2 regions of the Bariatricus sp. SGI.161 genome follow, and region 2 is predicted to be linked to the other one. Evidence: predicted binding sites of a transcription regulator. Region 2 holds the regulator's gene; the other holds the start of a gene.

Region 1 (3,434 bases), on a different contig from region 2:
AATATATCTATTTTTTCAATGGAAATATGGGTATACTTAACACAAAGAAATGGCATGGTGTTGAGTATGAGTAAGATAGTGATTGATTTGGAAAGAGTTCTGGCAGAAAAAGGTGTCAGTAAAACACAACTTTGTTATATCTGCAGGCTGCAGCGGACACAGTTGAATAACTACTGTAAGAACAAGGTTGTCCGTGTCGATTTGAACACAATTGCAAAAATCTGCGATTGCCTCGAATGCGATGTAAATGACATTTTAAAATTGGAAAAAGAAGAAGTATAGCGGCTGCTGCCTGTTACAGGCAGCGGTTGTTTTTATGAGCATTGATATGTTATATAAATGATAATCAGCTGAAATAGGAGAAGTAAAGCAATGGATAAAAGAAATAAAAGAATATTAATGAGTGTTCTGGGGGTTGTCATATGTGGAATCAGCATCGGTCTTTTCAAACGATCAACATTTGGCGTTGATCCGTATCAGACGCTTATGGGTGGGGTGGACGCAGTATTGCCAATTAGCTTTGGTACTATGTATGTCATTGCAAACATCTGCCTGTTGATGTTTTCTTTAATTCACGACAGGCATCGAATCGGACTTGCAACACTGATCAATCTGTTTTTCCTGGGGTATATTGCCGACTATTCTCACCAGTTTCTGAAAAGTGTATTTCCGGATATTGGATTAGCAGGAAGAGTGGTCATGCTTCTTATGGGGATTGTGATTATGTGTCTTGCTTCTGCGTTTTATTTTACCGCAGATCTAGGAGTATCTACTTATGATGCGGTTGCTTTGATTATTTCTGAAAATTGGAAAGTGGGACCTTTCAAATATTGTCGTATTGCATGTGATCTGGCGTGTGTAGTCATAGGTGTTGCCTTATTTCTGATATCGGGACAGCCGGTGTCAGGACTTACTGAACTTGTGGGATTGGGAACGATCATTACTGCCTTTTTTATGGGGCCGCTGATAGAATTTTTTAATGTCCATGTTGCTCTGCCTTTTTTGAACAAATAATTTTCAGTTCGTAATTTGGCTGTTTTATGCTGCCTTTCATAAAAAAATAAAATATTTTATAATTTCTTCTTCCCTTTATAGTAATTTTAGTGTATGATAGTAAATGCACTAGATATAGTGCATGGGAAAATAATAAAAACAATATTTAGTACAAAGGTGAGGACGAGTATGAGAATAGACGTAAAAACGAATGTAATTAAGAGAAATGGGGAAGAGGTATATTTTGACCTGACGAAGATTATCAATGCGATCAAAGCAGCGAACAATGAGGTGGACAGGATCCATCAGATGAATGAATATCAGATTATGGCCATTGCGGACAATGTTGCGGATCAGGTACAGGAGTCTACACATGCGGTTCATGTAGAGGATATTCAGGATATGGTAGAGCGCGGCATTATGGAGATGCGTGGCTATGAGGTGGCGCAGAAGTATGTCCGCTATCGTTTTAAGCGAGAGTTGACTCGTAAGTCTAACACGACGGATAATGGAATTCTGTCTTTGATCGAGAATATTAATGAGGAAGTGAATCAGGAGAATTCGAACAAGAATCCGGTGATCAATTCTACGCAGCGTGATTACATGGCCGGAGAAGTCAGCAAGGATTTGTCAAAGCGTATACTTTTACCGGAAGAGATTGTAAATGCCCACGAAGCTGGAATCATTCATTTCCATGATTCTGATTATTTTGCGCAGAAGGAACACAACTGTGATCTGATCAATCTGGAGGATATGCTGCAGAATGGTACAGTCATCAGTGAGACGATGATCGAGAAGCCGCACAGCTTCTTTACGGCTTGTAATGTAACGACGCAGATTGTGGCACAGGTCGCAAGTAATCAGTACGGCGGACAGTCATTTTCACTGGCACATCTGGCACCGTTCGTAGATGTCAGCAGAAAGAAGATCCGTAAGAATGTCATTGCAGAGCGGGAAGAATGCGGCGAGAGTATGGATGAACAGATCATCGATAAAGTAACTGAGCGCAGATTAAGAGACGAGGTAAAGAGTGGAATCCAGACGATTCAGTATCAGTTGATCACGTTGATGACCTGTAATGGTCAGGCGCCATTTGTTACGATGTTCATGTATCTGGATGAGGTGGAAGAAGGACAGACCAGAGACGACTTGGCAATGATCATTGAAGAAGTGCTGAAGCAGAGAATGCAGGGCGTGAAGAATGAAAAAGGCGTATGGATCACACCGGCATTTCCGAAGCTGATCTATGTGCTGGATGAGGATAATATTACGGAAGATTCCAAATACTGGTATCTGACAGAGTTATCTGCACAGTGTACGGCAAAGCGTATGGTGCCGGATTATATTTCCGCTAAGATTATGAAGCAGTTGAAAAAGGGAAATGTATACACATGTATGGGCTGCCGTTCTTTCCTGACGGTCGAAGAGAGTCAGAAGAATCCGGATGGTTCTTATAAGTTCTACGGACGTTTCAATCAGGGTGTTGTTACGATTAACCTGGTGGATGTGGCATGTTCTTCTGAAGGAGATATGGATCGGTTCTGGAAGATTCTGGATGACCGTCTGGAATTATGCCATCGTGCACTTCGCTGCAGACATGAGAGACTTCTGGGAACCGTATCAGACGTTGCTCCGATTCTGTGGCAGCATGGTGCACTGGCACGTCTGAAGAAAGGCGAGACCATTGATAAATTATTATATAATGGATATTCTACGATTTCATTAGGCTACGCAGGCCTCTATGAGATGTGTATGCGCATGCTTGGCAAGTCACATACAGATCCGGAAGGAAGAGTATTTGCCCTGAAGGTTATGCAGAGACTGAATGATAAGTGTGCAGAGTGGAAAGCAGCAGAGAATATCAGCTATTCAGTATACGGAACGCCGATGGAATCCACCACTTATAAGTTCGCAAAATGTCTTCAGAAGAGATTTGGAATTATCAAAGGTGTTACAGATAAGAACTATATTACAAATAGCTATCATGTTCATGTATCCGAAGAGATTAACGCGTTTGACAAGCTGGAGTTTGAAGCCGATTTCCAGAAATTGTCTCCGGGCGGAGCAATCAGCTATATCGAAGTACCGGATATGCAGCAGAACATTCCGGCAGTGCTGTCCGTAATGCAGTTTATCTATGATCATATTATGTATGCAGAGCTGAATACCAAGAGTGATTATTGCGAAGTATGCGGTTATGACGGAGAGATTCTGATCAAGGAAGACGAATGTGGCAAGCTGATCTGGGAATGCCCGAACTGCGGTAATCAGGATCAGGATAAGATGTCCGTGGCAAGAAGAACCTGCGGCTATATCGGAACCCAGTTCTGGAATCAGGGAAGAACCCAGGAAATCAAAGACCGAGTACTTCACTTGTAAAAGGAATCTGATGTTATGAATTATGCAAATATTAAGAAATATGATATTGCAGACGGCCCGGG
Region 2 (3,434 bases):
CTCTCTCTCTTCATCCGTAAAACCGGCATTCTTCCGGTTCGTCTTAGGATTCTTAAGGTCAATCTCCTTGTGTGCAACATTCAGATCCCCGCAGAAGACTACTGGTTTCTTCTCTTCCAGCTTCTTGAGATATGCCAGAAAATCATCTTCCCACTGCATTCTGTATGGAAGTCTTGCCAATTCATTTTGAGAATTCGGTGTATATACCGTAATAAAATAATAGTCTTCAAATTCCAGTGTAATCACGCGGCCTTCCTGGTCATGCTCTTCTATGCCGATTCCATAGGACACAGAAATCGGCTCTTTTTTTGTAAATATTGCTGTCCCTGAATATCCTTTTCTTTTCGCATAGTTCCAATACTGGTAATATCCAGGAGTATTCAACTCCAGCTGACCTTCCTGCATCTTAGATTCCTGGATACAGAATATATCCGCATCCGCCTGCTGAAAGAATTCCTCAAATCCCTTCTGCACACAGGCACGGATTCCATTAACATTCCATGAAATAAACTTCATTGATTATCCTCCCACTCTTTCGAGAATCTTTATTTTTAATAATATACTTTCCGCAGGAACAACCCTCTTGCCGGTGCCAGAAAACCAGCCAGACTTCTGTCCTCCGCAGCAATAACGACCGGAAGCTTAGACGCATCCCTCTTGCCAGTACCGATCTCTAATAATGTTCCAGTCAATATTCTTACCATATGATATAAAAATCCGGTACCATAGTAGGTGATCCTGACTTTCTCACCATTACTTACGATCTTAATATTGGTAATCCGGCGGATAGGATCTTTGCATTCCTTATCGTCGGTAAAACTGGTAAAATTCTTCGGCCCGATCAAATACTTGGTCGCATCACGCATCGCTTCAATATCCAGTTTCTCAGGATAATGATAGCAGTATCTGCGTGAAAATACATCCGGCTTCTCTCTACAGTCAATATAATATTCATATTTTTTCCCTTTTGCACTCTTGCGGGCATGGAAACCATTCTTTACAAGTTCCACCTTCACAATACGAATATCTTCAGGAAGATACCGGTTCAATGAATCTTTTAACTCTTTGGTATCATATAACTTTGTTAATTTTACGCTCGCCACCTGGCCTCGGGCATGCACTCCGGCATCCGTTCTGCCAGACCCATCAACATGTACCCGATATCCGACCAGCTTCCCAATGCTCCATTCCAGAATAAACTGAATGGTGTTGTCAGTGGTAGCCTGACGCTGCCATCCCTGGTATCTGCTGCCATCATAAGAAATGGTTAACTTGTATGTTCTCATATATCTCACCCAATCTATAATCGTATCTCTATAGCACCATCTGTTTCTGTTAAAAATATATAATATAAAAAAGGAAGAAGCAATCCCTTTTTCTTGCTTCTTCCCTTATTCTATCACTTTATTACTATCTAAGCAAATATCTTCTTATTTTAATATTTTTTTCAGTTCATCCATAAAGGTGTTCACATCTTTGAATTCTCTGTATACAGACGCAAAACGCACATATGCAACTTCATCGAGTTCTTTTAATTCTTCCATTACAAGTTCTCCAATCATGCTGCTTGGAATCTCCTTCGCCTCCTGGTTAAATATCTTCGTCTCAATCCTGTCGATTGCATGCTGTATAGCTTCAGCAGATACTGGTCTTTTGTAACAGGCCCTTAAAATTCCATTCTCAATCTTACCGCGGTTATACTGCTCACGGTTATTATCCTTCTTGATAATGATCAATGGAATCGTCTCTACCTTTTCATATGTCGTAAACCGCTTTCCACACACATCACAGGAACGGCGCCGGCGAATTGAATTGCCATCCTCGGCAGGTCTGGAATCAATAACTCTGGTATCTGGATGATTACAATATGGACACTTCATCTTGCGTTATTCCTTTCTCATCGTACTTGTATACAGTATATCGGTTAAATGAACAGAAGTCAAATTACTTTTGGCTGATATCTAATTTTAAATTCACAATCCGCCTTACAGATTCATTGATTCGTTCTTCTGTCAGCCTGCCATCTCCTACCGCAGATAACACACCCTGATACGCTTCCTGAAAATTCTCCGGCATTGATACCATTGATAAACGGAACCAGCTCATTTGCCATCATCTCATCCAAGGTTTTATTCGTATACGCATATCCGGCATGCGTATCAGCCTCTGTCGCTCCATGCCCGGGATAGTGCTTTATGACTGGGATAATATTCTGATCCTGTAGTCCCTTCATCTCTGCCAGCATCATCTCAGAAACCAGATTACAGTCTGTTCCAAATGATCTGGAACCAATCACAGTATTCGACGGATTCGTCAGCACATCTGCATCCGGTGCATTATTCATATTAAATCCCAGATCATACAGGAAGCTTCCAATCTTTGCTCCTACATTATAGGCATTCTGAGGGTCTCCAGTTGCACCGATCACACTCATACTGTCAGTCTTCTCCAGATTAAAACTCGGATTATTGCTAAACCGGCTGACTGTACCGCCTTCTTCATCCACACTGATAAATAATGGCAGTCCTATTCTCTGATAAGAATACTCCTGGACATTCTTCACCATTTCCCGTACTTGTTCCGGATTCTCAAGATTCTGTGACATGTAGATAAAGCCGCCGACCGGATACTGGCTGATTGCATTCTGAGTCGTCTCGCCTGCGGCAATGACAACTCCTACTCCTGTCAATTCTTCTGGGGTTACAATGAATAACTGTGCTACTTTCTCATCCAAAGTCAGAGAATTTACGATTTCCTCTACTTCTGCCTTGCGCTGTTCCTCTTCGGATAACTCAGGTTCCACAGTCTGAACAGATTCCGGCTTTTTATCAGATTCTGATTTTACTTCTGACTGCGTCTCTTCAAACTTATCATTCTGTTTTTGTTATTTTTTTCTTTCCTCATGTATCTCAACCAGAATAATATCTGGCCCAATCTTTTTGATACATTTAAAAGGAATAATATATTCTGACCCATCACATAAAAAGCCACAGATCTTTCCCGCCTTTGGAATCACCAGTGCTTCGATACATCCATTACACTCATCTATAATCAGATCTACCACGTACCCTAGTTTTTTGCAATCACATGCATTAATCACTTCTTTATTCTCCAATTCACACAGACGCATATCCACACCACCCATATTCAAACCGCAGATTCTGCCATCGTCACCTTCTTTGTCACCATAACAAAACCCGCATCCACTACTTACTTGTAGTATATGCGGGTTTTCATATTCTGGACTATCCGAATCCAGCTATTCATCAATATCTATGACATTTACTGGACATCCATCTCTTGCTTCAATTGCTGTACTTTCGTATTCTGGTGCTACATCTGTGTATGCCTCTGCAACTCCGTCATCATTAAACCGAAATACTTCCGGGCAGGTAGCAACACAGGCACCACATGAGATACATCCATCATTTACT

The links. The regulator NrdR, encoded in region 2, represses ribonucleotide reductase genes. The targets are predictions, from matches to a motif close to CACAANATNTTGTG.
Region 1: nrdD (anaerobic ribonucleoside-triphosphate reductase) is a predicted target of NrdR. The motif match lies at 1,121-1,134, and genes of this name have one in related genera.

What each region holds. Positions count from the first base shown of each region.
Region 1 covers NZ_JBNPLX010000021.1:63,433-66,866, reverse strand. Annotated here, with positions in the region: gene ACQRBH_RS12555 (helix-turn-helix domain-containing protein) at 67-282, shown strand; gene ACQRBH_RS12550 (YczE/YyaS/YitT family protein) at 373-1,014, shown strand; gene nrdD (anaerobic ribonucleoside-triphosphate reductase) at 1,183-3,372, shown strand; gene nrdG (anaerobic ribonucleoside-triphosphate reductase activating protein) at 3,388-3,434, shown strand, end outside.
Region 2 covers NZ_JBNPLX010000016.1:10,176-13,609, reverse strand. Annotated here, with positions in the region: gene ACQRBH_RS10505 (exodeoxyribonuclease III) at 1-516, opposite strand, end outside; gene truA (tRNA pseudouridine(38-40) synthase TruA) at 552-1,286, opposite strand; gene nrdR (transcriptional regulator NrdR) at 1,431-1,880, opposite strand; gene ACQRBH_RS10490 (glycoside hydrolase family 3 N-terminal domain-containing protein) at 1,994-2,803, opposite strand; gene ACQRBH_RS10485 (PRC-barrel domain-containing protein) at 2,885-3,130, opposite strand; gene ACQRBH_RS10480 (ferredoxin) at 3,260-3,434, opposite strand, start outside.